Regions from separate parts of the Ruegeria sp. N7 genome, predicted to be linked through region 1. Evidence: riboswitches for the same ligand, from Rfam matches in the RefSeq annotation. Region 1 holds a riboswitch; each other region holds the start of a gene.
What was found. A riboswitch is a leader RNA that binds a small molecule or an ion and turns the genes downstream of it on or off. The one in region 1 is predicted to bind cobalamin.
Positions count from the first base shown of each region.

Region 2: it holds a riboswitch for cobalamin, as region 1 does, so the genes downstream of both, ACR0ES_RS17850 (hypothetical protein) here and ACR0ES_RS04265 (DUF1636 family protein) in region 1, are expected to answer to the same signal.
Region 3: it holds a riboswitch for cobalamin, as region 1 does, so the genes downstream of both, ACR0ES_RS08360 (ABC transporter substrate-binding protein) here and ACR0ES_RS04265 (DUF1636 family protein) in region 1, are expected to answer to the same signal.

Region 1 is NZ_JBQFLR010000001.1:852,817-863,561, reverse strand. It holds gene cobJ (precorrin-3B C(17)-methyltransferase) at 1-97, opposite strand, end outside; gene ACR0ES_RS04290 (precorrin-2 C(20)-methyltransferase) at 94-822, opposite strand; gene ACR0ES_RS04285 (precorrin-8X methylmutase) at 819-1,448, opposite strand; gene ACR0ES_RS04280 (cobalamin biosynthesis protein CobG) at 1,448-2,569, opposite strand; gene cobN (cobaltochelatase subunit CobN) at 2,566-5,859, opposite strand; gene cobW (cobalamin biosynthesis protein CobW) at 5,863-6,918, opposite strand; gene ACR0ES_RS04265 (DUF1636 family protein) at 6,923-7,297, opposite strand; cobalamin riboswitch at 7,392-7,596, opposite strand; gene ACR0ES_RS04260 (NAD(P)-dependent oxidoreductase) at 7,681-8,694, shown strand; gene ACR0ES_RS04255 (AAA family ATPase) at 9,170-10,745, shown strand, end outside.
Region 2 is NZ_JBQFLR010000021.1:4,289-15,033, reverse strand. It holds gene ACR0ES_RS17870 (bifunctional 2',3'-cyclic-nucleotide 2'-phosphodiesterase/3'-nucleotidase) at 1-1,738, shown strand, start outside; RNA gene ffs (signal recognition particle sRNA small type) at 1,778-1,876, shown strand; gene rsgA (ribosome small subunit-dependent GTPase A) at 2,035-3,063, shown strand; gene ACR0ES_RS17855 (alpha/beta hydrolase family protein) at 3,100-3,957, opposite strand; cobalamin riboswitch at 4,091-4,309, shown strand; gene ACR0ES_RS17850 (hypothetical protein) at 4,400-4,807, shown strand; gene ACR0ES_RS17845 (protein-tyrosine phosphatase family protein) at 4,799-5,311, opposite strand; gene ACR0ES_RS17840 (DNA polymerase III subunit gamma/tau) at 5,484-7,247, shown strand; gene ACR0ES_RS17835 (YbaB/EbfC family nucleoid-associated protein) at 7,438-7,791, shown strand; gene recR (recombination mediator RecR) at 7,853-8,446, shown strand; gene ACR0ES_RS17825 (hypothetical protein) at 8,468-9,136, opposite strand; gene ACR0ES_RS17820 (hypothetical protein) at 9,332-9,820, shown strand; gene ACR0ES_RS17815 (ribonuclease T2 family protein) at 9,817-10,446, opposite strand; gene ACR0ES_RS17810 (DUF1013 domain-containing protein) at 10,577-10,745, shown strand, end outside.
Region 3 is NZ_JBQFLR010000004.1:182,790-193,534, forward strand. It holds gene ACR0ES_RS08325 (NAD(P)/FAD-dependent oxidoreductase) at 1-807, opposite strand, end outside; gene ACR0ES_RS08330 (aldehyde dehydrogenase) at 804-2,300, opposite strand; gene ACR0ES_RS08335 (dihydrodipicolinate synthase family protein) at 2,306-3,223, opposite strand; gene ACR0ES_RS08340 (GntR family transcriptional regulator) at 3,231-3,941, opposite strand; gene ACR0ES_RS08345 (GlxA family transcriptional regulator) at 4,108-5,058, shown strand; partial or broken gene ACR0ES_RS08350 (ABC transporter ATP-binding protein) at 5,950-6,459, opposite strand; gene ACR0ES_RS08355 (FecCD family ABC transporter permease) at 6,456-7,487, opposite strand; gene ACR0ES_RS08360 (ABC transporter substrate-binding protein) at 7,502-8,506, opposite strand; cobalamin riboswitch at 8,660-8,852, opposite strand; gene ACR0ES_RS08365 (hypothetical protein) at 9,722-10,102, opposite strand; gene ACR0ES_RS08370 (carbohydrate porin) at 10,217-10,745, opposite strand, start outside.

The sequences.
Region 1 (10,745 bases):
CCACATCGGTGGCGTCGGCCAAAGCCGCTGTAACTTCGGGGGTGACCAGCGTCTCGTCCCCCGGACCAAGGCCTGCGATCTTGACCCAGCCGCTCATGGTCGCCGCCCCTGACCGTGCACAACGATGATCGAGAAATACGGGGTGATCTTCCCGCAGGCTTCGGACAGTTTTGTCACCGTCTGGTTCGGCATTTGCGCATATTCGACAATCCAAGCGCGGTCGTACAACCCCGAGGTTTTCAGTGCGCGTTTTACCTTGTCGATGTTCCGCCCGATTTTCATCACGACCAAAGCATCTGTCTGCGCCATACGTTCAGCCAAAACCTCCTCGGGCAGGGTGCCGACCAGCACGGTCAGCACATCATCGCCCCATGTGATCGGATCGCCCGTGGCCGTCCACGCACCGGACATGCCGGTGATGGCTGGAACAACCTCGACCGGAGCTTCGTCACGCAACCGATTGTAAAGATGCATGAACGAGCCGTAGAAAAATGGATCGCCCTCACACAGGACCACCACATCCTCGCCCTGTTCCGACAGCGTCTTCAGGTGTGCTGTGCACTCTTCATAGAATGTGGCCAGCAACTCGTTATAACGTGGATCGGTGACCGGGATCTCGGTGGTCACAGGGTATTCCATCGGGAATTCAATCGCGCCTTCGGGGATCATCCCGTTGACGATTTTGCGGGCCTGACCGCTGCGACCCGGTTTGCGAAAGAATGCCACATGCTTGGCGTTGCGCAGCAGGCGATCAGCCCGGACGCTCATCAGATCCGGATCGCCGGGTCCAAGGCCCACACCGTATATGGTGCCCATCTTCATTCTGCCCGGCTTGCAATGGCGTTGATGGCCGCCACGGTGATGGCGCTGCCGCCCAGACGACCTTTGACAATGCAGGACGGCACCGGTTGCGCCTGCCATAGCGCATCTTTGGATTCCATCGCTCCGACAAATCCGACCGGGCAGCCGATGATCGCGGCAGGGCGCGGGCAATCCGGGTCTTCCAGCATGTTCAGCAAATGAAACAGCGCGGTGGGCGCATTGCCGATGGCGACCAGCGCGCCCTCCAGATGCGGCCGCCACAATTCCAGCGCAGCGGCGGAACGGGTGTTGCTCATCTCGGCGGCCAGGGGACGCACGCGTTCGTCGTGCAGGGTGCAGATTACCTCGTTGTCGGCAGGAAGACGGAAGCGGGTCACACCTTCGCTGACCATGCGCGCGTCACACAGGATCGCCGCGCCGTTTTCCAGCGCCGTGCGTGCGGTCTGCACAAACCCGGGTGAGAAATGTACAAACTCCTCCAGCCCGACCATGCCGGCGGCGTGGATCATCCGAACGGCGACCTGCTCTTCATCGGCATCAAAGCGGGCCAGATCAGCCTCGGACCGGATGGTGGCAAAGCTTTCCTTGTAGATCGCCGCGCCATCAGTTTCGTATGTATAGGGCATCAGGTGAAGTCCATAGTCATGAGTGTTTCCGGGTCGAGCCCGCGTTGGCTGGGCTCATCCCCCGCGCGGCCCTGTTTGACAAGATCAAATCGCCCGTTGTTGCCGACCACAGTGATGTCGGCCGGGCCCATATGGGCGCATCCCTTGGCGCAGCCCGAGACATGCAGGCGACCGGGAATGCGCCGGGCCAATGCACGGGCGATGTCGCGCGTTTCCACCTGCGCTTGCGGGCAGAACGGCGCGCCGGGGCAGGCGTCGGTTGTCATCATCGGATCGGCTCCGTCAGTGACAAAATCCGGGGCGGGTATCGCCGCCCCGCCTTCCAGCAGGATCAGCCGCCACGGTGTGACACGCAAGGCAGAAGCGCCGCTGGCTTCGATCAGTTCACAAAGCTTGTGCGCAGGCAGCGAGCCGAAAGCCGCGCCGTAGAGAGCACCCAGTTCACAGGGGCCGGGTTGCAGTTTTTCACCGAAAGGACCGGGGGCAAATCCCTGCCATTCCTGTGGCAACGCGTGGGTGACCCGCGCCATGCGACGTGTCTCGGCCGTGTAAGTCTCAGAAAACCACAGGGCCAATGCGATCACGTTGTCAATGGCGTTATCCTCGGTCACAGACCGCCCGGTTTTGCAGCCGTCGGCGCGCAGGATCGGACCGCCGGCACCCAGCTCCAGACGAATATCTGCAGAATCCGAGGCCAACAGGCGCTTCGGGCCTGTATCTATGGCAAAACCAAACTTAGCGGGCAGAGCAGGCAATTCGGCCAGTCGATCAATCAACTCCAGTGTCAGCCGCGCGGTCAAATCGCCCGCCTGATAGAGCGGAGTGACCAGAATATTGCGGCGTACTTCGATGCCGGGTTCCGTATCAAGCAAGTTCAGCGCTGCAAGTTCCACAAGCAACGGCTGGTGGTCGCGCTCATCCACGCCGCGCAGTTGCAGGTTGGCACGATTGGTCAGGTCAATGGTGCCGTTGCCGAACCGTTCAGCCAGTTCGCACAAACCAATAGCCTGCCTGGCACTCAGTCGCGCCAGACGCGGACGGACCCGCACGACCAGCCCGTCGCCTGACATCATCGGGCGATGTGCGCCAGGGCACCAGCCTTGAACGATAGGTGCACTCATCCCAAACCCTCCAAGTCGGCACGGATCGAATTCCGGCGTGTGTTCCAAAGCCCCGCTTCCAGCAATGCACGGAACCTGTCTTGCATGGCCTGATGGGCCTTCGGGTTGGCCTCTTGCAGAAAGGCATCAACGGCCTCATTGCCCAATGTGGCTTCGTGGTAGAGATCAAATAGATGCGGAGCGACGGTTCCGGACAGATGCGCAAAAGAGGCCATGTGATCCAGCGTCGCAGCAATCTCGGCGGCGCCGCGAAAACCATGGCGCTGCATCCCCGCGATCCAGCCAGGGTTGGCAGCACGGGCATGAACGACGCGGCTGATTTCTTCCGGCAGAGTCCGGGCGCGCGGATTATCGGGGTTGGTGTTGTCCAGATGGTAAAGCTGCGCGGATCCGCCGACGAATTTCTTGGCGGCGGCAAAACCGGCCTCATGCGTGGCATAATCGTTGGCCAGCAGCAGGTCAGTTTCCGTCAGATCCTGGAGGTGAACAAAACTGTCGGCCTTGGCGACACGATCCGTGATCCCCGCTTTGTCCTGCGCGATGTGTTCACCTTCCAGCGCGTACGAACTGGCCTCAAGCCATGCCTCCCCGGCTTGGGCGCGCGCCTCGTCCGTATAGGTCTCGGACAGATGGGTCATGTTCAGGCCGTAACTGCCGGGTGCCGGGCCAAACACCCGCGCAGCCGGGGCGTGACCGGCATAGGGGTTCCAGTCGGTCGCTTCGTCACGCTCTGACAATGCCCGAACCGCCTGACCATAGAGGGCTGACAACGTGGGGAACACATCGCGAAACAAGCCCGAAACCCGCAAGGTGACGTCCAGGCGCGGGCGGCTCAGGTCGGTGATGGGCAGCACTTCAATACCCGAAACCCGCTCGGATCCCTTATCCCAAACCGGCTTTACACCCAGCAGGTGCAGGGCCATGGCGAATTCTTCGCCCGCAGTGCGCATGGTGGCCGATCCCCACAGATCGACAATCAGCCCTTTCGGGTAATCGCCTTCCTCCTGCAAGTGCCGCCGTACCAGTTCCTCGGCCAGTTTCACGCCTTGCGTGTAGGCTGCGCGGGTGGGCACAGACCGCGGGTCGGTGGTGAACAGGTTTCGCCCGGTCGGCAGCACGTCAGAGCGGCCCCGATAGGGCGAGCCGGACGGGCCAGCCTCGATCCGCTTGCCAGCCAACGCATTGATCAGTGCCTTGCGTTCGGCATGGGCGGATGGGGCTGGGTCGAAACTGCCGATCACATCCGGAACACGCCCATAGACGTGCAGCCCGTCGCCAAACTGGCTTTCTTTGATATCGCAGACAAAGCGGTCGATGCGCGTGATTGCTTCCGCGGTGCTGGTGGCCTGGTTCAGGCCCAGATCGTGCTCCAGCCCAATGGCTTGCGCCTCATCCCGGATATCTTCCTGCAACCGGTCACGGCGTCTGGGGTCAAGGCCGTCCGCGTTTGAGAACTCGTCCAGCAGGGCTTCCAGTCGCACCATCCGGTCAGGCGTTCCGCTTTCTTTCATGGGGGGCGGGATGTGGCCCAGGGTCACCGCGCCGATCCGGCGCTTGGCCTGCGCGGCCTCACCTGGGTCGTTGACGATGAACGGGTAGATCACCGGCAGGTCACGGATCAGCGCCTCGGGCCAGCAGTCTGCTGATAGGGCGACCGATTTGCCGGGCAGCCATTCCAGTGTGCCATGCGCACCGATATGGATCAGCGCGTCCGCGCCAAGACCTTTGCGCAGCCACAAATAGAAGGCGACATAGCTATGGCGCGGGGTACGCGAAAGGTCGTGATAGTCGTCATCACGCAGTTCGGGTGTTCCGCGCTCTGGTTGCAGTGCGACCAGCGCCTTGCCGCGTCGCAAAGCCGTGAAGTGAAACGCACCCTGAGTGAAAGTTGGGTCTTGCTCAGGATTGCCCCATACGGTGTGCAGATCGGTGCGCAGGGTTTGGGGCAATTCAGCGAGTGCGCTCAGATAATCCTCAAGCGGCCACGATATCCGGGCGTCCAAGAGTGCGTCGGCAACCGGATCGCCAGCCGCGATGTCGTAGCCTTCACCGCAAAGATCAGACAGCATCGCCTCAGCCGAGGCCAGCGCGTCGAGACCAACCGCATGGGCCATTTGCCAGTCTTTGCCGGGATATGTGGACAGTACCAACGCGGGGATCTGGTCTGCCTTGGGTTTGTCATTCAGGGCAAGCCAGCCCGATACCCGATCGATGATCGCCTCGATCCGGTCCGACTCGGCCCGATGCGCAAAACGCGAGTATTCCAAATGCGGATCGCGCTTGCCCGGTTCTTTGAAAGAGACAACGCCTGCCGATATTCGCCCGTCCACTTCGGGCAATACCACATGCATGGCGAGGTCGGCGGGTGACAGGCCGCGTTCGGCCTCCGCCCAGGCCTTGCGTCGCGAGGTGGCGAGAGCGACCTGAAACACCGGCACATCCGCTGCGTCCAGAGGCGACGTGCCGGACGCGCCCTTGCCCGAGAATGAAGTGGCGTTGATGATCGCCGACGGTCGCAAGGCGACGACCTGTTCCCTGAGCCAGTCGGCAGCGGCTGGGGTCTTGAGCGACGGGGCAAACAGACCCACCGCCTGAAGCCCGCGGGCGCGCAGGCTGCGGATCAGGGCCGCGACCGGGGCGGTGTCTGCGGATGTCAGATACGCGCGATAAAAGGTGACAAGGATGCGTTTCGTATCGCTCTGGAATGCGGAACCCACCGGGACGACACCCTGATCTGGACACCACGCACCGCATTCGGGCAGGGTTTTCGCGCCCATCACTGGCCCGGCATAAAGCCCTGCTGCCAAGGCCATCTGGGCCAATGCGGCCTGCGCGGCGACTTCGCCGCCGGTGTCACACAGATGTGCCAGCCGCCTCAGGGTCGAGAGGGGCAGGGTCGAATACTCATCCAACCGAGTGTCTTCACGCCCATCCGCCGGTAAAACGGCTAACGCGATGCCTTTGGCTTGCGCCAGTGCCAGAACCTGTTGCAGCCCGTAAGACCAATAGGGCACGCCACCTATCAGACGGATCAGGATGCCCTTTGCGCCCTCAAGTGTCTGTTCGACATAGGTATCGACGGACAGAGGGTGCTTCAGCGCCGCAAGATTGGCCAGCCGCATCGTGGGCATCCGCCCCTCAGGCCCGCCGCCGCGATGCCAGCCCGCCGCGAAAGCGCCCAGGTCACTGTCGGAAAAGGACAGCACAACCAGATCACCCGGGCTTTGGCCCAGATCGGTTGGGGTCTCGGTTTCCTCGAGCCCGTGGCTTTCGCGAAAGACGACGTGCATGACTTACTCGGCAACCTCGGTCACACCCACGAGGATATCACGGATTTCGGCTTCTTTGATGTCGTCATGCTCGGCAATCACGACCAGGCGCGAGCGGCGCTCTTCACCGGGCTCCCACGGGCGGTCGTATTGGTGACGAACCCGCGCGCCGACAGCCTGAACCAGCAGGCGCATCGGTTTGCCAGCGACGGCGGCATAGCCTTTGACGCGCAGGATATTCAGCTCAGTCGCAAGACGTTCGATTCTGGCTACCAGTTCCGCAGGGTCGGTCTGTTCCGGCAACTCGACGATGATGCTCTCGAAATCGTCATGCTCATGATCGTGATGGCCATCGTGATGTGACGGGCGCGCGTCCATGTCATCTTCGGCGGCAGCCTCAAGGCCAAGCACGACACGTACGTCGACGACACCCTCTGCAACCTCGACGACGGGAAGCGGGCGCGGCGCCTCGGTGGCGATGATCTGTTTGGCTTTCGCGACACCTTCGGGACCTGCCAGATCGGGCTTGGTCAGCAGGATGATATCCGCGCACGAGATTTGATCTTCGAACACCTCGGACAAGGGTGTTTCGTGATCGATCGAGTCATCAGCCAGCCGTTGGGCATCCACCGCTTCAACGTTCGGAGCAAAGCGACCGGCGGCCACAGCCTCGGCATCGGCCAGCGCAATCACGCCATCAACGGTGATTTTCGAACGGATATCAGGCCAATCAAATGCTTTCAGCAGCGGTTTGGGTAGTGCAAGGCCGGATGTTTCGATCAGGATGTGATCCGGGCGCGGTTCCAGCGCCATCAGCGCCTCGATGGTCGGGATGAAGTCATCGGCCACGGTGCAGCAAATGCAGCCGTTTGCCAGTTCCATGATGTTTTCCGCAGGGCAATCCGGTATCGCGCAGGATTTCAGAATGTCGCCATCAACACCCACATCGCCAAACTCGTTAACAACAATCGCAAGACGCTTTCCCTGCGGGTTCTGCATCAGATGGCGCACCAGCGTGGTTTTGCCCGAGCCCAGAAAGCCGGTGATCACGGTGACGGGAAGTTTTTCTAGGTTCGACATGATCTCAGCCTCCAATCGGGGGAATGCGCGAGGCGCAGTTTTTGCGGAAATGTTCAGGACGGTCGCGCCACTTCACCAGACCATCGTCTGTGGCCAGATACTTGGTCACACCATCGATGATGACATCGACGTGATCGACTTCGTTCAGGTTCTCGTAAACAAAGGTCCAGCGATCCGGCCCGCCCCGAAGAACGATGGAACAGCCCTGATCGCAGTTCGAAAGGCATTCGACAGGTTTCAGAATGATGCCATCTGGCAGGGCAGCCTGTTCCAAGGCCTTGTGCAACAATGTGCCGGGACGCTCAGCATCATCCTCGAAGGGCAGACCCCGGCGGCAAGTCGTGCAGACCAGTAATTCTACCGGTGCGGTCTCGGTCATGTCTCTCATCCCCCCAAATCCTCTTCGCGGGGGACGGGGTTTCATGCGGGCACCACGTCTGCACATGGACCCGACACCGGAACACCCCGCCCGGTTTCAACTTCGGGTGTTGGCAGGTCTCCCGGCTTGCGGATGCCAGAGCGGTCGCTCTGTCGGATGTCCCGCCTTCCCGGCACAGGCCAGTGGCATTGGGCATCCTCTCCGGTCACGGTCGCGGGGGCGGCTGCGTTTGGCGGATGAACCGTTGACGCATTCCCTTTTCATCGGCTGTCGCCGACACCAACGACAGGGACATGCGGCACCGCTGACCCGCTTGTCAAGCGGTTCGCGCGCAACAAATAAGCCAAGGTGAAAAAAGCGACCTGTAGGCGTCGTTCGGCGGCATGAAGAACGTGTTCGGTATATGGTCGCATGACGGGAAAACGACGAACTTGGAGATGCGTCATATGAAAGTGGGATTTATCGGTCTGGGTAACGTAGGCGGCAAGCTTTCGGGATCCCTTTTGCGCAACGGCATTGATCTGACTGTGCATGACCTGAACGCGGATCTGGTGGCCGAGTTTGTCGCCAAAGGCGCAAAGGCGGCAGAAGGGCCCGCCCAGTTGATGCGCGATTGCGATGCGGTGATCACCTGTCTGCCGTCTCCGGCAGCATCGGACGCAGTCATGCAGGAGATGTTGCCCGAAGTGGGCCCCGGCAAGATCTGGATGGAGATGTCGACCACGGACGAGGCCGAAGTCAAACACCTGGGTGCCGAAGTCATATCGCGCGGCGGTGCGGCCGTCGATTGCCCGGTTTCTGGCGGGTGCCACCGTGCCGCGACGGGCAATATCTCGATCTTTGCGGGCTGCGACCGGGAAACGTTTGAACGAATTCTGCCGTTCCTGACGACAATGGGCCGCCGGGTTTTGCACACCGGTGAACTGGGCTCGGCGTCGGTGCTGAAAGTGATGACCAACTATCTTGCCACCGCCAACCTGATCACCTGCGCCGAAGCACTGGTTACGGCAAAGGCTGCGGGGATGGATCTGAACACGACCTATGAGGCGATCAAAATCTCGTCCGGCACGTCCTTCGTGCACGAAACCGAAAGTCAGGTCATCCTGAACGGGTCGCGCGATATTTCCTTCACCATGGATCTGGTGAAGAAGGATATCGGTCTGTTTCAGGAGGTCGCCGACCGCGCCGGGGTGCCGCTGGAAATAAACCCGGTGATGATCAGCATCTTTAACGATGGTATCGCGCGCTATGGCGAACGCGAGCTTTCACCAAATATTATCAAACGGCTGGAAGAGGCAACCGGCCTGGATATCACCGCCCCGGGCTTTCCAGCCGAAATGACGGATGATGAGCCGGAAGAGCCGGGATACGAGGTTGTGCCACAAGGGCGCGCCTGAACGTAAAGCATATACCAGACAAAATCGCGCCCCGTGAACGAGCAGGGGTAGGCAGGAGTTCCGAAAAACACGCAATATCTGGCCCGCAATTCGACAGAATCGCGGGCCATGAACGTCTGAAAATACCAAGCGTCGCACGCGCGTACTGCGGGGTTAAGTCAGCGATTAGGATGTGGTTGGAGGCGAGTACCGGATTATAAGATGAAAGTAAAAACTTAATAAAAATAATAAGTTAAGTTATTGATATCCTCCTGATTATCCGCCTTGTATCCTCCCTTTTGTATTTTGTTAACGAGTGTTCAGTTTTGTAAAGCTGACTTCCTCGATCCATCCTAGATGCAGTGGGTCTTCTACATTCTAATCATCACACCATATCTTAGAGCTTTCTCTTGTGCGTAAACACCATCGATAGCAGGATTGGATTTAGGTAATTGTTTTCAACAAGATTTGAGGCGGCAAAGGGTGGCAAATAATAATGAGACACGACTGGAAAATACCATCTCTCGTAGATCAACTCGCGGAAACCAATATCCCACTTTTTGAGGGGCAGGTTGTATTTGTAGTGGGCGCAAACGGGTCAGGGAAGTCTGCACTAATTACGCAGTTGTATCAGACAGCGGGTGCGCCGTCCGTAGTTAAGATAGCAGCCCACCGACAGTCTTGGTTGAACTCAAGTTCTGTTGACGTAACCCCAAAAGCCAGAATGGAGCTTCAAAGCACTATCAACGCTCGAGACAAGCAAGACGAAGCACGTTGGAAAGATGATTACGCCTCTCATAGAACGCAGATTGCCTTGTTTGATCTGGCTAACGCTCAAAACTCTGTAGGTCGAGATGTTCTGGAACTCTTAAAAAGCGACCAATTTGAATCCGCAAAAATCTATGCCAAAAGGCCATCTCCTTTGGAGGCATTGAACGATATTTTGTCGTTCAGTTCTTTGTCAGTTCAGCTTTCCATAAATGACGTTGGTGACGTTTTAGCGAGTCACGGCGGTGGGCCGACTTTCAACATTCCGCTCTTATCGGATGGCGAGAGAAACGCGGTAATGATCGCCGCGCAGGTTTTAACTGCAAGGCCCGGAACACTGTTCCTCATTGATGAACCAGAACGGCACCTGCATCGGGCAATAACGGAACCGATGTTGTCCGCGCTTTTTGAGAAGAGAAAAGACTGCTGTTTCGTTATTGCGACACATGAGCCAGAACTCCCTAGTTGTAATCCCGATGCGAAGGTCGTGATCGTGCGAAGTTGTAGTTGGACGGGAGCGCGAGCAAATGGCTGGGACATCGACGTACTTATGCCGGGTGTCGAAGTGCCCAGTGAAATCAGAAGGGCTATACTTGGTGCCCGTCGCAGGTTGTTGTTTATTGAAGGCAACGCCGGTGGAAGTTTGGATTTCCCTCTTGTTTCGGCGTTGTATCCCGAGGTTTCGGTCGTTCCACGTGGAAGTTGCCGTGAGGTGGAGCGTTCTGTTGCGGGGCTTGAAGGGACCACTGGACTACACTGGCTTAGCCCTATTGGATTGATCGATAGGGATGATAGAACGGATGATGAAGTGTCCGCGCTCGAGTCAAAGAAAGTTTTTGCGCTCGAACGAAGTTCGATTGAATCCGTATTCTATTCTTCATGTTCAGTAAATGAGATGGCTTTGGTTCAAGCTGAGGTCTTTGGTAGTGATGCAAAGAAGATGTCAGAGGACGCACAACGCGCTGCTCTAGCCGTTCTTGATACCGATACAAAAGAAGACCTAGCCGCACGACGCGCTGAACGTTCAGCAAGAAACCGTTTTCTTAGAAAACTTCCAGATTGGCGTCAGATCAAGCAGACGGAAGGCGCAAGAATCGTCGTATCGGAAGAGACAACGTTCAAAACAGAACTGGACAAACTTACTGATGCGCAAAACCGAAATGACTTGGATTTCATCGTCAGTAGATATGCTATCAAACACACAAGAATACCAAAGACGATTGCCGAGGCGATGCGGTTCAAAAGTGCATGGTACTTTGAAGAGGCCGTAGTGAATCGGACGAAGAGAAATATGGATTTCCAAC
Region 2 (10,745 bases), on a different contig from region 1:
TGGATTGACACGCACCGCCAGCCTGATCCGCGCAGCCCGGCAAGAGGCCAAGGACGCGCTGGTGCTGATGTTTGACAACGGGGATTCGTTGCAGGGAACCCCAATGGGCGATTGGGCAGCAAAAAGTGGCACTGCCCATCCGATGATGAAGGCGTTCAAAGCCTTGGATTATGACGCGATCGGGCTGGGCAACCATGATTTCGGGTTCGGGCTGGCGACATTGGACAACATCCTGACGCAAGCCCCCTGCCCGGTTATTTGCAGCAACCTGTATCGCACGCGCGGACCTCAGCCCTGGCAGCGGCATATCGTTCTGAACCGCACTGTGTCTTTGAACGGTAAAGACATTCCTGTTCGCATCGGCATCTTCTCGGTTCTTCCGCCGCAAACGGCCTGTTGGGAGGCGCATAATCTGGATGACGATATCGTCGTCGAGGATATCCTGGTTGCGGCAAAGTCCCTGACGCAGACATTGCGCGACGAGGGGTGTGATATCATCGTGGCGCTTGCTCATTCCGGCCTTGGGGGCACCGCACCGGTGGCGGGGATGGAAAACGCCGTGATACCCTTGGCCGCGATCAAAGGCATCGATGCCATTGTAGCCGGGCACACTCACCTGACACTTCCAGGAGAGGGCCATGCCAATACCCCGATGGTCGATCACCTGACGGGGCTGGTACATGGAACGCCCGTTGTCATGCCGGGATCAGCGGGCTCTTACCTGGGGGTTATCGATTTGGCCGTGACCGCCGGGCCGGACGGCAAAGTGCAAATCCGGGATAGCCGCGTCGAACTGCGTCCGGTTATCAGCAACGGCACAGCCGTCGGGGAAGACAGTGAAATTGCGGTCCTGTGTGAGGTGGCGCATCGTATGACCCGTCAATCCGTTGCCGCACCGGTGGCACATATCCCGGATACATTGCACAGCTATTTCAGTTGCTGTGCGCCGGATCGCGGGCTGACCCTTGTAGCTGCGGCGCAAGCAGCCGCACTGCGCCCGCTTTTGCAGGGAACCGACCTGGCGGATCTGCCGATTTTGTCGGTTGTTTCGCCTGCCAAATCCGGCGGGCCCGCAGGACCCCGCCATTACACCGAGGTACCCGCCGGAGAAATATGTTTGCGTCATGTCACGGATTTGCATGTGTTTCCAAACGAGCTGCGTGCAATCCGGATCAGCGGTGCGCACCTGCTGGACTGGTTGGAGATGTCAGCCAGCGTATTCAACCAGTTAATGCCCGGTTCCGAACCGGAACTGATCAACGCTGAACGGGCCGGGTACAATTTCGACATCGTCTTTGGACTGTCTTATCAGATCGACCCCACACAGCCGCCGCGATACGATGCGCAGGGGAAAATGATCCATCCCGACCACAGGCGGATCAGTGATCTGACATATGCAGGCCATCCCGTTCGACCGGAGCAGATATTCGTTATGGCGCTGAACAATTACCGCGCCAGCGGAGGCGGGCATTTTCCGCATGCGACAACGACAGAGCTGATCAGCCTGCCACCGTTGAGCATCAAGGACCTTGTGCGGGATTACCTGTCACAGCACCTTCCGCCCGATCCGATCGCCAAGCAGCCCTACCCGTTCTCGCTGATGCCGCAGCGGGGCGTGGCGACAATTCTTCGAACAGGTCCGGGCGCCCTGAAATATCTGGATGAGTTACGCAGGTTCGATCCCGTGCTGCTGGGCTCGGATGGCAGGGGATTTGAACGCATTCGCCTGACGCTCTGACGGGTTGTCTTTTCCCGATGCCTTCCCTATATCCGGACTCGAGAGGTTGGCGCGGGCGAGCGCCTCGCCAACCTGGTCAGGTCCGGAAGGAAGCAGCCACAACGAGCCCCGCTTGGGTCGATGTCCAACCTCTCACTTCGTGAACCACAGCCGCAGGAGGGCTTTATGATTGTAGTGAAAACCCTTCGGGCAGACTGGTTCTGATTCACCGGAATCACCGGACTGCCTGAACACACGACCTGCGGATGCGCGATTGCCATCCGTTGGCATTGCTGTTTCTGAAAACAGGCAGATAAATGTCTTATACGCTTTCGGACCTGGGATGGTCCTCTCACTTTGCCGCGCAACACGCGGCTTTTCCTTCTGACACGCCCTTTCGTATCGCATCGGTACATCGGGACCGTCTGATCGGGCTGAGCCCGGATGGTGAATTCCCTTTGCTGACACCGGATAATCCGACCGGTTCATATGCCGTCGGAGATTGGGTCCTTGCAGACGCCGAAAACCGCGTGCGCCACCTTCTGGACCGGCGCAGCCTGCTGCAACGCAGAGCTGCCGGTACAGGCGCCGCAACCCAACTGATTGCGGCCAATGTCGATGTTTTGTTCATCGTCAGCTCGTGCAATGCGGACTTCAACCTGCCCCGACTGGAACGTTATCTGGTTCTTGCGCACCAGGCCGGATGTTATCCGGTTGTTGTCCTGACGAAAGCTGACCAGTCGGATGATCCCGGAAGTTTCTCGGGACAAGTGGAATCTCTGGACCCGTTTTTGACGGTTTTGACGATCAACGCTCGGGATCCGACAGATGTCGAAAAGGTTCTGGCATGGTGTCCCAAAGGCCAGACCGGCGCGCTGGTCGGGTCGTCGGGCGTGGGTAAAACGACGCTCAGCAACACCATGACAGATCAAAACCTCGCCACGTCTGGAATTCGCGAAGACGACGCACGGGGCAGGCACACGACAACCGTGCGTGCGTTGCACCCGATGAGAAACGGTGGATGGTTGATCGACACGCCCGGAATGCGCGCATTGCGCCTGCTGGACGCTCAGGACGGGATCGACGACGTATTCTCGGACATCACAGAGCTTGGCCAAAGCTGTCGCTTTTCGGATTGTCAGCACGAGACCGAGCCCGGCTGTGCCGTGCAGAACGCAATCGACGAAGGCGTGCTTGATCCGGCGCGGCTGGACCGTTGGCGCAAGCTGCGGCGTGAAGATCAGCGAAACTCGGAAACCGTTGCGCAATCGCGGGCGCGGGACAAGGCTTTTGGCAAGATGGTGCGCGGTGTCATGCAGGACAAGAAACTTCGCAAACGGCCATAGCTGCAAGGTGTTATGGAAAACCTGCGTCGCGTCTGATCAGGCGATCAGGCGCGGCCAGACCGCTGCATTGCGCCGGGCAAATGCTCCGATATGGCCTATTTCCGGCAGTCCGAATTCAGCAGGCTTCAGAAGGTGGCGTCTGGCCTCGGGGCCATACAAATCAGCAAGGCGCCAAACCGCCTCGGGCGGAGCCATCTGGTCATCTTCGAACGTGAACAGATCCACTGGTGTTCCAGAACTGCCCCAATGCGCATCAGGCAAATTCTGCCCGATCTCGGGAACGTAGCTAAGAGGGGCTGTACACCATTTGCGCCATTGCCAGTAGACCGAGGCGGGCAGGTCCGAACCAAACCCGATTGCTTTGCCGGGTAGATAGCCAAGTGCCCGCACCATCAGCGGTGCATGGCCATACCAGAACAGCCCTGCCAACCCCCGATAGGGCCATGGGTGATCTTTCAAAGTCACCAGTCCCGAACACACACCGATCATTCGGTCGATCTGGTCGATATCCGGCTGCACCGGCCCCAGCATCGCACCGACGGAATGGCCGATGGTCCACTGCTGCGCCTTTGGAAACCGCCTGCGCATTTCGGCCCGTGCCGCTGGCATGTCGATCAACGCCCAATCCGCCATTGTTGCAGTTGCGTCTTTCAGGCGGCCAACCAAAGAAAGCCCGTAGTCCCGATAGTCATAGGTCAGGCAAGCTATCCCCCGGTCGGCAGCCAGCCATCGCGCGAAGTGTTGATAATAGTCACGCGGCACACCCGTGGCACTGTTCAGCACGATAACCGTGTCCGGCTCACCCACTGGCCGGTACAGCCGCGCCGACAAGGTCACAGACCCGGACGGAAAGCGGAAATCTTCGATCAACACTGTCTGTTCCGTATCCAACATGATCCCCGGCTTTCGCTGAAAAAATCGGTTTGCCTGCCTTCGATGCCGACGACACTAAGCCGGAAGGTAAACCGCATCCAGCATGACCAAACGTCCGGCCTAAAGATCGGCTTGACTCGGAACGCGATCAGGCGCTAGCGGTTGTGTGATGGTTTCCGGCCCCCACAAGAGGTCGGGATGAAAAGGGAACACGGTGCGGTTTGTCTGGTCACACAGATATCAACCAAGTCCGCGACTGCCCCCGCAACTGTAAGCGGTAAGTAATGCCGAAATACCACTGGCCCACGGGCTGGGAAGGTCGGCAGAGCAATGACCCGCAAGTCAGGAGACCTGCCATCGGAACTGAAACCGAAACTCGGGCGGGGTGTCCGGGCAGGTCCTGACAGCGAGATGCTGTCCCACCTGCCCCAATATCCAGCCCACCACGCGCGGAGGGCGCAGGATGATCTGGAAGACAAAGTCACACGAATACAGCGCAACTGTGTGCCAGCGGACGGGCAATACCTGCCCGGCTTTGGCGCGACTGGCCCGCTCGATTTCCGAAGCCATGGCGCAGGCGGTTTCGGCCACCAGCGAAGATTTCGAATTTGAAGGCAACAGCGCGCTGTCACATTGCGCGGAAGGGTGCATGGCAACGATCCGAGCGCGATCCGACAGCGTTCGCGTTTTCTGCGGGGCGCACCCTGATACGGCAATTCGGGACCTTGATGCCTATGCCGATTTGATCTTCGGACCTACATTCAGCACGCTGCCCTCGGGCATTGTCGCGAACCCGCCTTGCGCCATGATCGAGGTTTCAACGATCCGGCCCCGGAAAACCGGCTACGCACCCCAGCAGCTGTCAGCTTGATCCCACTTCCACCTGTGCCGGGGTGATCCGGGACGCCCAGGCCAGCTGCGCATCGGTTTCGACAGCGCAGGGGCGCACGGCCCGCAGGCGGTCCAGTGCGTCGCTGGCGCGTTCACCGCATTCAACCATCAGTCGCAGAACAATCATCCCGGATCTGCCGCACCCCCCACGGCAATGCACAAGAACCCGGCCACCGCCCGACAGCGCATGTCGGGCCGTGGCGCTGACCTCTGGCCAGGCCTTCTGAACCGCCTGCGTCGGTGCTCCAAAATCTTCGATCGGCAGGTGAACCCACCGGCTGGCACGGCTTTGGATGTCGCTGCCAAAGTGCTGCGCGCCATCCTGAAGCATTTCAACATCCGTCGTCATTGAAATCACAAGGCCCGGTTTCCAAGCCGCAATCATATCCAGATCGCCGACGTAATCCCCGCCACGCCCGGGCATTGAAGTAAGGGCAAGCGTTCCGCCTCCGACCTGCAGAGCAAAAATGACCAGCTGCGACATGAAGTGCGTCCTCCCCCAAGGTACTCTTTAAGAAATGAGTCATTAAATCCGCTGGACCAGTTTAGTTGGAAACCAGCCCGTTTCTGAAACAAAAAATCATCGCGCCCCACAGTGGACGCGGACTGCCGCCGCCACTACGCTGTGCCGAAGCACCGAATCCGAGCGAGAAGACATGACAGACACGCCCAGCCCCGCCTATCAGGTTCTCGCCCGCAAATACCGCCCGGAAACCTTTGCCGACCTGGTGGGTCAAGATGCTATGGTGCGCACCCTAAAAAACGCCTTCGAGGCCGACCGGATTGCGCAGGCCTTTATCATGACCGGCATTCGCGGAACGGGAAAAACCACCACGGCGCGGATCATCGCCAAAGGCATGAACTGCATCGGGCCGGATGGAACCGGAGGGCCGACAACCGAGCCTTGCGGTCAGTGCGAGCATTGCGTCGCAATCATGGAAGGTCGCCATGTCGATGTGATGGAAATGGATGCGGCCAGCCGTACCGGCGTCAACGATATCCGCGAGATCATCGACAGTGTCCGCTATCGCGCCGCCAGTGCACGCTACAAGATCTACATCATCGACGAGGTTCACATGCTCTCGACCAGCGCATTCAACGCGCTGCTCAAGACGCTCGAGGAACCGCCCGCACATGTGAAATTCATCTTCGCGACCACCGAGATTCGCAAAGTGCCGGTCACGGTTCTGTCGCGGTGTCAGCGCTTTGACCTGCGCCGGATCGAGCCCGAAGACATGATCAGCCTGCTGCGCAAGATCGCCGGGGCGGAGAGCGCGCAGATCGCCGACGATGCGCTGGCGTTGATCACCCGCGCCGCAGAAGGATCGGCCCGCGACGCGACCTCACTGCTGGATCAGGCAATCTCGCACGGAGCCGGTGAGACGACGGCGGATCAGGTCCGTGCGATGCTGGGTCTGGCCGATCGTGGACGGGTTCTGGACCTGATGGACATGATCCTGCGTGGTGACGCGGCAGGGGCGCTCGCTGAACTGAGTGGTCAATATGCGGAAGGTGCAGATCCTCTGGCCGTGCTGCGCGATCTGGCCGAAATCACGCATTGGGTGTCTGTCGTAAAGATCACACCTGACGCGGCCGAAGACCCGACAGTTTCCCCCGACGAACGCACACGGGGCCAGCACATGGCCGAGGCCTTGCCGATGCGGGTTCTGACCCGGATGTGGCAAATGCTGCTGAAGGCGCTGGAGGAAGTCTCTGCCGCGCCCAACGCGATGATGGCCGCCGAAATGGCTGTTATCCGACTGACGCATGTCGCCGATTTGCCCAGCCCCGAAGAGCTGATCAAACGGCTGCAAGACGCCCCACCTTCGCCACCCGGCGGGCCGGGCGGGGGCATGTCACCGTCCCGGCAGGCCCCGGTGGCAACGCAATCCAACGCGACCCCGCCGCCTGCCTATACATCGCCCCCGCGCGGCGCGGGTGGTGCACCGGTTGCCGCGCTGGCGCAGGATGCACAGACGGCCCTGGCCCGCTATCCAACCTTCGGGCATGTGGTGGAACTGATCCGCACAAACCGCGATGTGAAACTGCTTGTCGAGGTGGAAAGCGGCGTGCGCCTTGTGTCGTACCAGCCTGGCCGGATCGAATTCACCCAGACACCTCAGGCACCGTCGGATCTGGCGTCGCGATTGGGCTCTGCCCTGCAACGCTGGACCGGCAATCGGTGGGCCGTCTCCATTGTCTCGGACGGGGATGCCGCGACCATCGCGGAAGTGCGGGACCGGGCCGAACTGGCCCTGAAAGCCGAGGCCGAAGAACACCCGCTGGTTCAGGCCGTGCTGACGCAATTCCCCAAGGCAAAGATCATTCGGATCGAAACACCTGAACAGCGCGCCGCCAAGGTTGAGACCGAGGCCCTTCCCGAAGTCGAAGAGGAATGGGACCCGTTCGAAGAGGACTAGCCCCTGAGCCCGCGGGTCCAAGTTTCAAGAAACCGGCATACTCACCCCCTTTCACGATGCACCTGAAGGAGGGAATGCGGGCACATAAATGATCGGTCGGCGCCGCTCTGATCTGGACAGGCGGGAGACCTCTTGTGCCACCTGCCTGCGGTCCGTATTTAGAACCAAACAGAAACACAGGAGACGACTGATGCTGAAAGGACTCGGCGGGCTTGGCGGACTGGGCGACATGGCCAAGATGATGAAATCCGCACAAGACCTGCAAACCAAGATGACCGAAATGCAGGAAGAGCTGAACAACATGATGGTTGTCGGCGAATCCGGTGCAGGGCTGGTCAAGGCAACGGCCACAGCCAAGGGTGAACTCAAGGGGCTGGACATCGACCCGTCGATCTTCAACGGCGACGACAAGGAAGTGGTCGAAGACCTGATCCTGGCCGCCATCAAGGACGCTCAGGCCAAAGCCGCCGAACGTTCACAGGAAGAGATGGGCAAGCTGACCGAAAGCATGGGCTTGCCCAAAGACATCAAGCTACCGTTCTGAGCTTCATCTTTTCCCAAATACTCCCGCCGGAGGCTCCCTCCGGCGCAAAGCAGGACAGGCCATGGGCACGAACAGCGAAATCGACAATCTGATCGACCTGATGGCCAAACTGCCGGGGTTGGGCCCGCGCTCGGCCCGCCGCGCGGTGCTGCACCTGATCCGCAAACGCGCTCTGCTGCTGACACCCCTGTCAGACGCCATGCAGCAAGTGGCCGTCACCGCCCGCGAATGCCTGAATTGCGGCAATGTGGGCACCACGGATATCTGTGACATATGCAATAGCGAGGCCCGAGCGACCGGCGAACTCTGCGTGGTCGAGGACGTCGCCGACCTTTGGGCGATGGAACGGTCAGGGGTCTTCAAAGGCCGCTATCACGTGCTGGGTGGCACACTGTCTGCACTGGACGGTATCGGCCCGGACGAGCTGCGCATTCCTCGCCTCAGGGATCGGGTCCTGGCCGAAGGGATCACCGAAGTGATCCTTGCCCTGAACGCCACCGTCGACGGCCAGACCACCGCCCATTACATCGCCGATCAGCTGGAAGGCCAGGTGCGCCTGACCTCACTGGCGCAAGGCGTGCCCATCGGCGGAGAGTTGGATTATCTGGATGACGGAACGATCACGGCGGCGCTCAGGGCGCGAAAGGAATTGTAGCCGGTTGTAGACACTAGCACATCAATAAAGCCCGTCAGTTTCGTCAATCAGCACCGGCGGCCCCCAATAGTCCGCTTCAAACCGGACGCGCGCTCCACTGTAGTTTTCGAAATGAATCGTTAGACCGAGAGCATCACTCCTAAATAGTCCTTTCAGGTACCCGGTGAAGCTTTCGATGCTTCCGACCCATCCTTCCTCCTTTGTCAGCCTGAACTCGACCCACTTTTTCAGTTCTGTGCTGCGCTCGGCGTCCAGCTTGTATTCAGGCTGGCTCGTAGTTTCGCACTGAAAAACCCCATATTCGGAATATGGGCTGGCGGCATCTATGGGAGGCCAGTCGAAGATGTGAATCCGCGCCAAGAAATCGCCTAAGACTACATAGATCCCATGTTTGTCGCCAACTTTGTCTTCTGTCATGCCGCCATTCCACGCGCTCTCATCTTTGGTCAGAAAATACCCGAGACAAACGTCCGCGCCCCAAACCAACAGGTCTGAGCTTTCAAAAGGTTGCCACTCATGATCCAAGATTGGTGGATCAAAAAGTGATGGGCCTTTCTTACACCCATGCGTTTCGCAGTAGGATTCGGCGTCAAATTGGAACTTGCCGCTGACTTCAGCGAACCCCGCCCTGTCCAGAATGACCGAAGAGGTTAAGAAACAAGCTACAAATAGACTTTTGAATGCTGACATCCAGTATTGTCTCGTCAAAGTATCGAGAGGCATTGATCGGAACAAATGGCTTTGGATTTCATTTTAGCAAATGTAAATCTGAGCGGGTAGGATCAAAAGAAAATTAGTAATTTCTAAGGCAGATGACCCCTTTGTTTGGTCCAGCACGTCAAATAGGGTTGCGGCAAACAAGTTACTCAATACTGGAGACCAATTGTGACCCGACTTCTCGCCTTCACCCTCGCCGCCTTCACCGCAACCGCTGGCCTGTCGCAGGACCTTGTGGACAAGGGCTTTGTTGAAGGCTGGAACATCATGATGGACCCCGCGCTTGGGAACGGGTGTCTGATCCAGACGGTGTATCAGGATCTCTCGGTAGTGCGGCTGGGCTATGACGCATTGGATAATCGCGGGTATTTCGCCGTTTACAACAAGGCCTGGGGCGACATTAAGCAAGGTGAGAGCTATCCCATCCGGTTCGAACTGGACGGCAAGAGCTTTGATGCCACCGCTATCGGGTTCAATGAACGCAAAGTGCCCGGTGCGACGGTGTTTTTTACCGACCGGAATTTCGTCACCGCGATTGCCCAGAACAAGACGATGACGGTTTACAATCCCGCAGGCGAGGTGGTGATGGCGATTGATCTGAAAGGCACCGCCAAGGCGCTGGACTATGCGCGGGACTGCCAGAACAAGAAGCTCTAGCGAATCGGATCGAACAGCGCGTCCTTGGCGGTGCAGTCGCGAATTACATCGCGGCCGCATGGCACCGGATCAAGGTCGCGCGACAGGCATAGGCGGACCTCTTCGATATAGCCCTGTTTGCAGGTGACCGTGATCATATCGCGCTCCAGTTCCGGATTGGCTTTCAAAAACGCATCCTCGACCACCGAAGCCGGCAGTTTGACGGATGCGTCCAGCTTGCGGAAGACCTGCGGGCGTTCGACAGCGTCATAGGCACGCCGGGACAGGGCGAAATAGTCGGGCGCAGAAAGCCCCGAACAGGTGCCGTGTTTCTTCCACTGATGCCATGCAAGGCCCGCACTACCCTGAATATCTTCCATTTCCCGCGTCATGCGGCGTGTTGGCGGCGCCTCGGGCGAGCGGCAGAAGGATGGCCAGCCCTGATGAAATTGCGGCCAGAGCCCGTGCAGGATCCATCCGTGGTCGTGCCGGTCGTCACATTGGTCTGACCCGCGCGCGTCCCCTTCACGGGCGCACCAGTTGGGCGACCAGCTAAGCGACAGGACGTAATAGTCGAACTCACCTGCTTTTTCACCTTCGGCCAGCGCTGTCATCGCGCTGAAGACCCACAATACGACCCAGCGCATTCGCCTCTTCCCTTCTTGCTGCGTGGCGACTATATACGGGCCAAGTTCCCCGACAACGGAAACCTGCCCCAAGACCAAGGGGCCGCCGAATTCCGGCGACGGGAAAGATGTATGTATAGGAGACGGGCTGATGGCAAAACCGCTTATGGCCAAGGCAACCGCCGTATGGCTGGTGGACAACACCACGATCAGCTTCAAGCAGATCGCGGATTTCGTAGGGATGCACGAACTGGAAGTGCAGGGCATCGCCGATGGCGATGTGGCCGCAGGCGTAAAGGGCTTTGACCCGATCGCAAACA
Region 3 (10,745 bases), on a different contig from region 1:
GAGCGAGGCATAGAGGCATATGTGCATCAATTGCCGCTGGTAGAACCCAAAGCTTTCCAGATGGCCATTGTTGGCCAGAATGATCCGCCCGGTGCTGACCTTGGCCTTGTTGGTGCTGACCGCCCAGCCTGCGCCTTGTTGTTCAATACGGATGACGGGTGAATGCTCGAATACATTCATCTGCCCGGCCAGACGGGCAGACAGCGCCCGCACATATGCCGCAGGCTGGATCATCACTGTCCCCGGCGCATAAAGCCCCGAGGTATAGTGTGGGCTGCCTGTGATCTCTTGCATCTGCTGCTGATCATAAAGCGTATGCGGCTCGCCCAGTTTGGTCAGGTGCGCGGCAAAGGCGCGGTTATGGGCGTCGCCCGCTTTGGTGGCGGCGGCATTGTATTTGCCGCAAGGGTCGAACATTTCCTGTGGCAGCCCGCAATCGGAGGCCACTTCGGTCGCAAAGGCAATGGCCTTGCGGTTCATCGCAATGGTGGCGCGATCTGCCTCTGATCCCTTGCCCGCGTAGTTATCCGAGGCCAAATCATGGGGCAAGTCGATCAGGAACCCCGAATTCCGGCCTGCCGAGCTCTCCGCGAAGCGATCGGCTTCCAGCAGAACGATTTTCAGCGAAGAATCCAATTGATGCAGCCGCCGTGCCGCGCTGAGCCCGGCAAACCCGCCGCCAACTATTGTGATATCCGCGGTAAGGTTCCGTTCCAGCACCGCCAGAGGTGTTTGGGGCGGCAGAATCGCGTTCCATCCCGACGGACCTGTCTGCCGGGGTAGCCTTTTGGCGTCATGTCGGCTCAACCGACGGCCTCGTCCGCGTCATCGGCCAGATCGATCCAGATGGTTTTCAACTGGGTGTACTGATCATGCGCGTGGATCGAGTTATCACGACCCCCAAAGCCCGATTGCTTGTAACCACCGAAGGGTGTCGTGATGTCACCTTCGCCGAAGCTGTTCACTGTCACGGTGCCTGCGCGGATCATCCGCGCACCTCGAATGGCGCGTTTGACATTGGCCGTGAAGATCGAGGCGCATAAGCCATAGTCGGTGTCGTTCGCGATCTGGATCGCTTCATCGAAGCCCGAGACTTCAATTACCGACAAGACAGGGCCAAAGATTTCCTCGCGCGCCAATGCAGCGTCGTTGCCGGGCACTTCGACCACGGTGGCCTCGACAAACCCGTTGTCTGCCTTGCCACCGATCACCACGTTCTCGGCCTGATCCAGATAGCCACAAACCTTGGTGTAGTGGTCTTCGCTCACCAGTGCGCCCATGCGGGTTTCGGGGTCGAGCGGGTCGCCCGTGTTCCATTGTTTGGCGTGATGCGCGATGCGCTCCAGCAGCTCGGCCTTCACTTTCTTATGCACGATCAGGCGTGACGAGGCCGAGCAGTTTTCACCCATGTTCCAGAATGCGCCATTGACGATATGCGCCGCCACCCTGTCCAGGTTTTCGGCATCGTCCATCACGATGGCTGGGTTCTTGCCGCCCATCTCCAAGACCACCTCTTTGGCGTTGCTTTCCGCCGAATAGGTCAGAAAGCGTTTGCCGGTCACGGTTGAGCCTGTGAAGGATACCATGTCGATATCCATGTGCCGCCCAATGGGTTCGCCCACCTCGGCCCCGCCACCGGGAACGATGTTCAATACACCGCGTGGCAAACCGGCCTCCATCGCCAATTCGGCAAGGCGCAGGGCCGTCAAAGTGGTTTCAATCGCCGGTTTCACAACAACCGAACAGCCTGCCGCCAGTGCTGGCCCTATCTTCCATGCCAGCATCAGCAGCGGAAAGTTCCACGGCAGCACCAGACCGACGACGCCGATTGGCTCGCGCACCACCATGGCGATGTGATCGTCGCTGGCGGGCGAAACCTGATCGTAAATCTTGTCAATCGCCTCGGCGTGCCACTTCAGGCAGTGGATCGTCTCGGGCACATCAACAGTTTCGCAGTCAAAGATCGTCTTGCCGCTGTCGATGCTCTCCATCACGGCCAGTTCACGGGCGTTGCGGGTTATCAGCTTGCACAACCTGATCAATATATCCTTGCGATCAGACGGATGCAGCTTGCTCCAGCGGCCATCGTCAAACGCCTCACGAGCTTTCGCGACCGCAAAATCCACATCCGCTCCATCGCAGGATGCGATATCGGTCAGTTTTTCACCGGTTGCAGGGTTCTCTGTCGCAAAGGTCTGGCCCGAGAACGACGGACGGAATGCGCCGTCGATAAAGGCACCTGTCGGCAGGTTCAGACCTGCGGCGATGGATTTGTATTCGTCCTGTGTCAGCAGATCCATGTTTGTCACCCCTCAGCCACGATGTCAGCGATTGTCTTCCTCAGCACGCGCGTCACCTGTTCCAGCGCGCGCTTGTCATCTTTGTTCAGGCCCTTCAGTGGAGGCCGCATGATACCCGCGTCGATCCCGTTCATGGTGACGCCATGCTTGATGGTCTGGATGAACTTGCCACCCTGTTCCAGCACCCGCATCAGCGGCATCATCGCAGACATGATCCGGCGCCCTTTGGCAAAGTTGCCTTCGATCACGCAGGCCTGATACAATGCCACATGTTCTGCTGGCAGGAAGTTCGAACCGCCGCAGACCCAGAATGGTGCGCCCCAGGCGAAAAACTCCAGTGCCTGATCGTCCATGCCACAGCCCAGCTGGATATGCGGATAATCCCGCGCCAACAGATGCACCCGGTTGATATCGCCCGAGCTTTCCTTGATGCCGCAGAAATTTCGGCTCCGACCTACGCGGTCAAGGAACTCTTCCCCCATCATTGTGCCGGTACGGTGCGGATAGTTGTAAAGCATCACCGGCAGGTCGGCGGCCTTGTCGATGGCCAGCGCGTTCAGCGCGTTTTCGCGATCCGTCGGTACCGAATAGGGCGGGCTGGCCAACAGGATGGCGTCCGCGCCGATGTCGCGCGCGCCCGCGGCCAACGCAATCGAGTCCGAAGTCAGCATCGCGCCCGTGCCAACCACCAAGGGCAACCGCCCTTTCAGGCGCTGATGCGTGAATTTGGCCAGTTCCAGCCGCTCCGCCACGGTCTGGGAATAATTCTCACCCGTGGATCCGCCGGAAATCAGGCCGTGCACACCATTTTCGATCAGGTATTCGATCACGTCGGACAGGGCGTCCCAGTTCACGCTTCCATCGTCGTGATAGGGGGTGACCACAGGGGTATATATCCCTTCAAACTTGAAAATCGGGTTCATTCCGTCCTCATGCGGGTTTCGAAAATGGTGGGATACCCATCGGCACATCCAGCGCGTCAGGCATCACGAACATCCCGATCTGATCCCGGGACAGGTTCCAGTGATCCTCGGCCAGTTTCGCCGCCGCGGCTTCATCGCGTGCCTCGATGGCTGCGATGATCGCGTCATGCTGTTGGCTGGCCAGCGACAGGTTTTCGGACATTTCAACTGTCTGTGGCCGGTAGAACGTCATGCCAATCCGTGCATGATCGATCAGCAGCCGGTTGAATGACGGCAGCAGGTAGACATTGCCGGACATCTCTCCGGTCACGTCATGAAAACGGTTGTTGGCAAGTGCACGATCTTCGGCCGACCCTGAACGAAGGGCAGCTTTGAATGCTTGCTGAGCCGCTTTCAGTTCTTCGATTTGCGCGTTAGTCGCGTTCACTGCCGCCAGACGCAGGATGGCCCCGTAAACCATCGGCGCGGCAAGGAAGAAATCTCGCAGCGTGGTGTAGGACATTTCCGAAACACGGGCGCTGCGGTTTTTCCGTAGATCCAGATAGCCTTCGCCAGCCAGTTGACGAAACACTTCGCGCAGAGGCGTGCGCGACAGGCCGAATTCATCGGACAGATGCGCCTCATCCAGATCGTCACCTGGACGAAGGCGCAGCGTCAGGATGGACATCTTCAGGTGTTCTCTGAGCGCATTTTTGCGCGACTTGGCTTCGTCTTTCATCCTTTGGCCTCACTATGTCCTGTGGCCGCTGCGTTCGAATCGCGGAGGTCACAGTTTTGTATTTCTAAAAAATACAACTTGTATACAAAAAAATCTCGTGCAGCATGGGTGTCTGCAAAATAGACTCACGTTCGGGCGTCGGCCCAGTTTGGAAATGGTCCTGCTCATGCCTCAGACGCAGCACTTCGCCTTCATTCTGGTCGAGGAGTTTTCGCACCTCGCCTTTTCCTGTGCGGTCGAGCCGCTGAGAATCGCCAACCTTGTAAGTGGCGAAGAGCTGTATCGCTGGTCATTTGTATCCGAACAGGGCGAGCAGGCCGTGTCTTCCAATGGGTCCGTCACCCTCGTGCATTCCGGACTTGAGGAACTGTCCAAGTGCGATCAGCTCTTTGTTTTGTCGGGCATTCACATGCGTGACCACGTGACCCGTTCCCTTCTGGCCACACTGCGGCGCGAACGAGCGCGTGGAACGCGGATCGGGGCATTGTGTTCCGGCGCGTGGCTGCTGGCCGAGGCCGGGTTCCTCAACGGTATGCAGGCGGCGATCCATTGGGAATACCACGACGCGTTCATGGAAGCCTTTCCGGATATCAATCTGGTGCGCAGCGTCTTTGTCGCCGACGAAAAACACATTACCGCATCAGGTGGGACCGCGACCGCAGACCTGATGCTGCATCTTATTGAACGCGACCATGGCGAAGAGCTGGCCACCGATGTTGCGGATCAAATGGTCTATAACACTGTGCGTAATGCGACCGCTAAGCAGCGCGTTTCGCTGCAGTCGCGCAATGGAATGCGCAATGCCCATCTGGCAAAGGCGATAGATATTATGCAGGACAGTCTGGAAACCCCAGTTTCACCATCCTTCATTGCAGACAATTTGGGTATCTCCACCCGTCAACTTGAACGGTTGTTTGGCAAATACTTAAACACTTCCCCTAAAAGGTACTTTATGGAAATGCGGCTGGAACGGGCCCGGAAGCTGCTTTTGCAAACCGAGGCGTCGGTCACCGAAGTCGCCGTGGCCTGCGGCTTCGAAAATCCGGGTCATTTCTCTAGGGTATACAGGTCCAGTTTCGGCATCACGCCGCACGCGCAACGCAACAAGATCAACTGAAAAAGATGGGTTGCTGGTTCGCGCTTACCGGCGGGGGTGCCGCGATCTGTTGGCCTCGAACTGGCCTGATCTGGCACCCCCTGATCCTGCCGGGATACCCCCTCGTTAAAAACTGGACTAGTCAACAGACCGGCAGGATTACCCACCAATAAATCTCGATATAGGCATAAGTATATCAAGAACTTGTCATCCAGAGATTTGTTGTGCCCTGTTTCGTTAATCTACCGTTAATTTAAGGCTCAGATTGAGGCTTTGATTGTGGGTAATCTGCAATATCGACATGCGGTCGCCGCAATCTGTTCAACCTGATGGCGTGTCGTGATTTGTGTCAAGCCTCAGAGGTTTCCAAAAGGAATCTGTTTCACGGTTCAAAACAAGTAGTGAACATATCATTGAGGTTTGGTCGACCCACGCTCGGACAACGCGCCTGCTGATCATCTTTGAAGGCAAAAATACGAACGAATCCAATCCAGGTCAGAATCAAGACAGCATTCGACGGGCAACTTGACGGGTTGTGAGGAAACCCAAGTCAAGATTGCGCGCCGTTGGAATATGGCTTTGAGGCCGTAGATTGTACGTATCTGACATGCTGCGCTGACGACACTGATATCCTGTACGACCAGAAGCGATCGGAATCCGTCAGTCCAGATGATAGGACAGAAATCGTTCTGTCCCGCCGGCACTATACCCCCACTGTGCTTTGACACCGAAAACTTCTGAAACGGTTTCCAAAGACAGGGCATGTTCGGGCGGGCCAAGAGAGACCAGCCGCCCTTTTGACAAAACAGCCACCCGGTCACAGGCCATCGCCTGATTCAGATCGTGCAGCGCCATCACTGTCGTCACTTTTAGAATTCGAACACAGTTCAGGATCGACAGTTGGTGATGAATGTCCAGATGGTTGGTCGGTTCGTCCAAAAGCAAGAGTCCCGGTTGCTGAGCCAAAGCGCGTGCGATGTGCAGTCGCTGGCGCTCTCCTCCCGACAATGTCGCCCATTCTCTGTGTGCCATATCGGCCATTTCCACGGTTTGCAGGGCTTTGTCGACTTGCCAGGTGTCCTCGGCGCGCCACGGCCGTAAGGCCGACAGCCAGGGCGTGCGGCCCAGTTCGACCACGGATCGTGCAGTCACGCGTTCGGCCGTATCAGCCTGTTGTTCAACGATGGCAATCCGTTGGGCAATTTGTCTGCGCGACAAATGCGAAACGGGATGACCCGCTATGACGACTTTTCCTGAAACCGGACGTACCAACCCCGCCAGCAGGCGCATCAGCGTTGATTTTCCCGAACCGTTAGGTCCGACCAAAGCAAGTGTTTCGCCGGGCTCCACGACAAAGGATACGTCTGACAGCAAAGTCTTGCCGCGAACGGAATATGTCAGGTTTTGCGCCTCGATCTTCATCGGGCGCTCCTCTGGCCGCGCACCAAAATTACGGCAAAGGCAGGCGCACCGATCAGAGCGGTGACCACCCCAATCGGCAGAACCTGACCCGGGATGATGATGCGCGACACGATATCTGCGCCGATCAGGAAGACCGCTCCGATCAAGGCGGAGGTTGGGATAAGCCTGCGATGCCCCGGTCCCACAAGGAACCGGGCAGCATGAGGGATGACCAGCCCGACAAAGCCAATGGATCCGACGATAGAAACCATGACAGCTGTCGTGAGCGCGGTCGCAAAGATCAGGGTTGCCTGCACCCGACGTACCGATATGCCCAGCGAGGCCGCTGAATCAGAGCCGAAAATAAAGGCGTCCAGTGCTCTGGCGTGAAAGCGGCAAATGAGCCAACCGACAAGGGCCACCGGAATGGCCAGATACACATCCGGCCAGCGCACGCCGCTGAGGTTTCCCATCAGCCAGAACATGATCCCGCGCGCCTGATCGGCATTGGCGGATTTGGCGATGATGAAGGCCGTCAGCGCATTGAACAACTGAGACCCGGCAATTCCCGCCAGGACGATCTGTGCCGTCGCAACCCGTCCGCCCCCTGCGCCAGCGGCTCGGGCCAGCAACGCGACAAAACCAAAAGCCAAAAGCGCGCCATTGAACGCGCCAAAAGACAGCGACAAAGCCCCCCCACCCAAACCAGCGATGGTTACAGCCACGGCACCCGTCGAGGCCCCGGCAGAAATGCCCAAAATGTAAGGGTCGGCCAACGGGTTTCGCAGCAAAGCCTGCAACACGACCCCTGCGACAGCCAGACCGGCACCGCAGGACGCAGCGACCAGAGCGCGAGGAATCCGGTAGCTCCAGATAATACCCTGATCAATTGGGTCGACAGGAAAGTCCGCTCCGGCCAGCTTGTTGGCCAGAACGGAGAGAACCAAATCGGGCGACAGAGAGGTTTCCCCGATCATCGCGCCCGCAAGAACCGCCGCAATCAACAATGGCACGGTAAGGCACGCAGCCTTGAAACCCTGCCGTAAGATTGCGGCGACCTCGTTCACAGGTTGTTTCCGATGGTATCCAGCTTCTCGGCCAGATCCTCCAGCGCCGGGATTGCGCGGATGGTGGCGTCCATGGCCTGCGCATCCATAATGACGATCCGGTCATTCTTGACCGCATCCATCTGGCTGGTCACCGGATCAGTGCGCAGGAACTCCAGCTTTTTCAGGTAGTCGTCCGCAGCAAAGCGACGGCGGTCCATCTTGGCGATAACAATCACCGTCGGATTGGCCTTGGCAATGGTTTCCCAGCCCACTGTTGGCCATTCTTCATCCGTCTCGACGACGTTGCGGATACCCAATTTACTCATCATGTATCCCGGTGCGCCTTTCTGTCCGGCCACAAACGGGTCGCTTTCCATTTCAGGAGAGGAAAACCAGAATACGGCTGACACATCGTCCAGCTTCACGGTTTGCGCCTTGGCGACGGCTGCGGCTTCGCGGGCCTTGTACTCGGCAACCAGGTCCGTGCCGCGTTCGGATACATCAAAGGCTGCCGCCAGTTCTTCGATACCCTGATACAGCGTATCGGTCGAGAACGCTTGCAGGCGGGTGCCATCGCCGCCGACTGTATTGTCTTTGCCGATGCAATCTGCAGGCATTACGTACGTTGGAATGCCCAGTTCGTGAAATTGCTCACGCGTGGCGACGATGCCCTCGGGTCCGACATGCCACTCATATTGCGCTGCGACCAGTCCCGGCCGCTTGGCAACAACGCTTTCAAAGCTGGGATCATTGTCTGCCAGACGCTCTACCTTGGCATTCACCTCGGCATATTCAGGCAGCACCTCGTTGAACCAGACCGAGGTTCCAAGAACCTGCTCGCCCAGACCCAGCGCATAAAGCACCTCGGTCGCGGCTTGGCCGACCGTGACTGACGACGTCACTGGCGCGTCAAACGTGACCGAGTGACCGCAGTTTTCGATAGTTAGGGGAAAGTTTCCTTCGGCGGCAGCGCTGGTAGCCAGCAAGGAAAGGCCAATCAGGCCAGTGCGTAGAAACATGACAATCGATCTCCATGTGTCAATGACCAGAGAACGGGTGAATGGGCATTTACCGAAGCAACAGACGCTTTACTGCCTGCCGTGAGCGCAGGGTAGAAAATAGACCGCCCGGCGCGTTTCTTCGGCAACCTCCCCGGACAACCCCGCCCGGTGTGTTTCGGTTTCATACCGGCAGGTCTCCTGACTGACGGGTCTTTGTCTGTCCTGTCTTCCCAGACCAAAATGGCCCAGTGACGGAAATGGACAGCGCTCGCCGCCTACAGTTGCGGGGGCAGTTCCGGTTGGCACCAAAAGGCACCTCGGATTCCCTCTTAGCCACATCGGGACCGGTAAAACGCGGGTACCTTAACACTTACCCTGCGGCAAGAAAAAACTCCGGGGTCTTTCCTATTTTCTCGCAAGAGCATGCACCTGCGCGTCTCAACATGGCGCTGATATCAGAAAAGCCGCTGAGAACGCGCCAAAATCCGGACCTAGATTCATAGTGTGTGATATTAGGTGCAAATTGAGCATAAGCGTGCACGAATCAGTATTTTCTCGCATAGGTTGTGCAAAAAAATCTCTTAAAAACAATAGCTTAAAGAGCGACAAATTTGATGAAACACCATAACTGTGCAACGCGTGAAGCATAAGCGTGCAAGACCAAAATCAGGAGGCATAAGCGTGCAAAAGTAGAACAAAGACCAAGACCACTAGAAGTGCCGGCCCATGCCGCAAATATTGAAACAACACTAGTCCATCGCAAATTTGACGGGCTTCGGCGAGCATCGCACCTCGAAGACTTTTTCGAGAGCTACCCACTGCACCGAAATCGGATGTTGAGATGGCTCGGGTCAACTTCCGCTTTATCGGGCAAAGCTTCGCTTCTCTGCCGCGCAGCATCCCGACTGTACTACGTCAGCGATGCGCAGAAAGCAGACTTTGCAAAGTCCGGTTGACCACATTGTCCACCAAAGGCGACAGTTCTGCTTCGCGACTGGGCTATACATAGCCCTCAAAGCGTATTGTTTGCGGGACTTCAGTTGCACCGTTTTCCTGAGCGAGTAGGGCGCGTGCTGACGAAAAGGTAGCAAGCGCAAAAAGAACAAGAAGGGCCTTTATCATCGTAGCGCCTCGGATCCGGGTTTTGAACTTGGGCCGGGGTTCACAAATGATCGCCCCGGCCAGCGTCAGGGCAAACGAGGTAGTTCTTGCCCTGAAACATCGTACTTTCGCCTAATTTAGAAGATCACCGACGATGCCGACGGCATCGACCACGGTAGACAGGTCATTCGTAACTTCGAGGACTTCGTCATCGACCAGAATGTAGCGGTTTCCTTTGCCCGGCTCCCCAAGCTTCCATTTGGAAAGGTCCCCAATATCCTCGAACTCCAGGTCAGATGGGAGCTTGGCACCGCGCGTGTAGCGCTTGATCTGTCCAGGTGGTACAGCTTTTGGGCCTTTGCCGGGTTTGTCTTCTATCTGAATGCTGACATCACCGTTCTTGCCCCCCTTGTTCGGCTTTTTACCCTTGTTGTCTTTGGCATGGGCATCGCTGCCTCCAAGGATGAAAAACACAACTGCTAAGGCTGCAAGAATTCCGTATGCAATCTTCATAGATTGTTCCTTTGCTTCCCAACTTCATTCGACCGGCGTTGAAAATTCCGGCACGCGCTTGATCTCTCTTAGTTGCCCTTTGGCACACCCCTTAGTGACTGCCTTCACCCCGCATTAGAAAACGATCCGGGTTCTTAGACCGAACAGGGTAATCCGGTCCTGATCGGGATTTAGAAGCGGGTCGGAAATGAATTGTACCGATGGCGTGATCTGCAGTCCGGGTGAGATTGAAAAGCGGTAGAAAGCTTCAAGCGTGAACTGATCGCCATCTATGCCTCTTGCTTCGGCCCAGTTTAGGCCCAGACCGGCCAAATCGGTGTTGCGACCATAGTAACCGAGACCGGCAGAAATCGACCGTTCATAAAGCGCTGCGGTTCCCTTCGAGGCCCCTGCACGGAAGAACGGCATCCATTTATTGTCAACAAACCATGCGGCGGAAAACGCTGCGCCGTAATCTTCTGCTCGACTGCCATCGTCAGCCGCATCCGCATGCCAGAGGGTCAGATGGATATTGTCGAAGTAGATGCGATCAAAGCCGGACGTGTACCCAAGTTCGAGCGACTTGAAGAGATTGCCGTCGCTAAACACATCAAAGTTTGGATCGGACGGGTCGGCGTTTGCGTCTGATACGCTGGCAACGGCG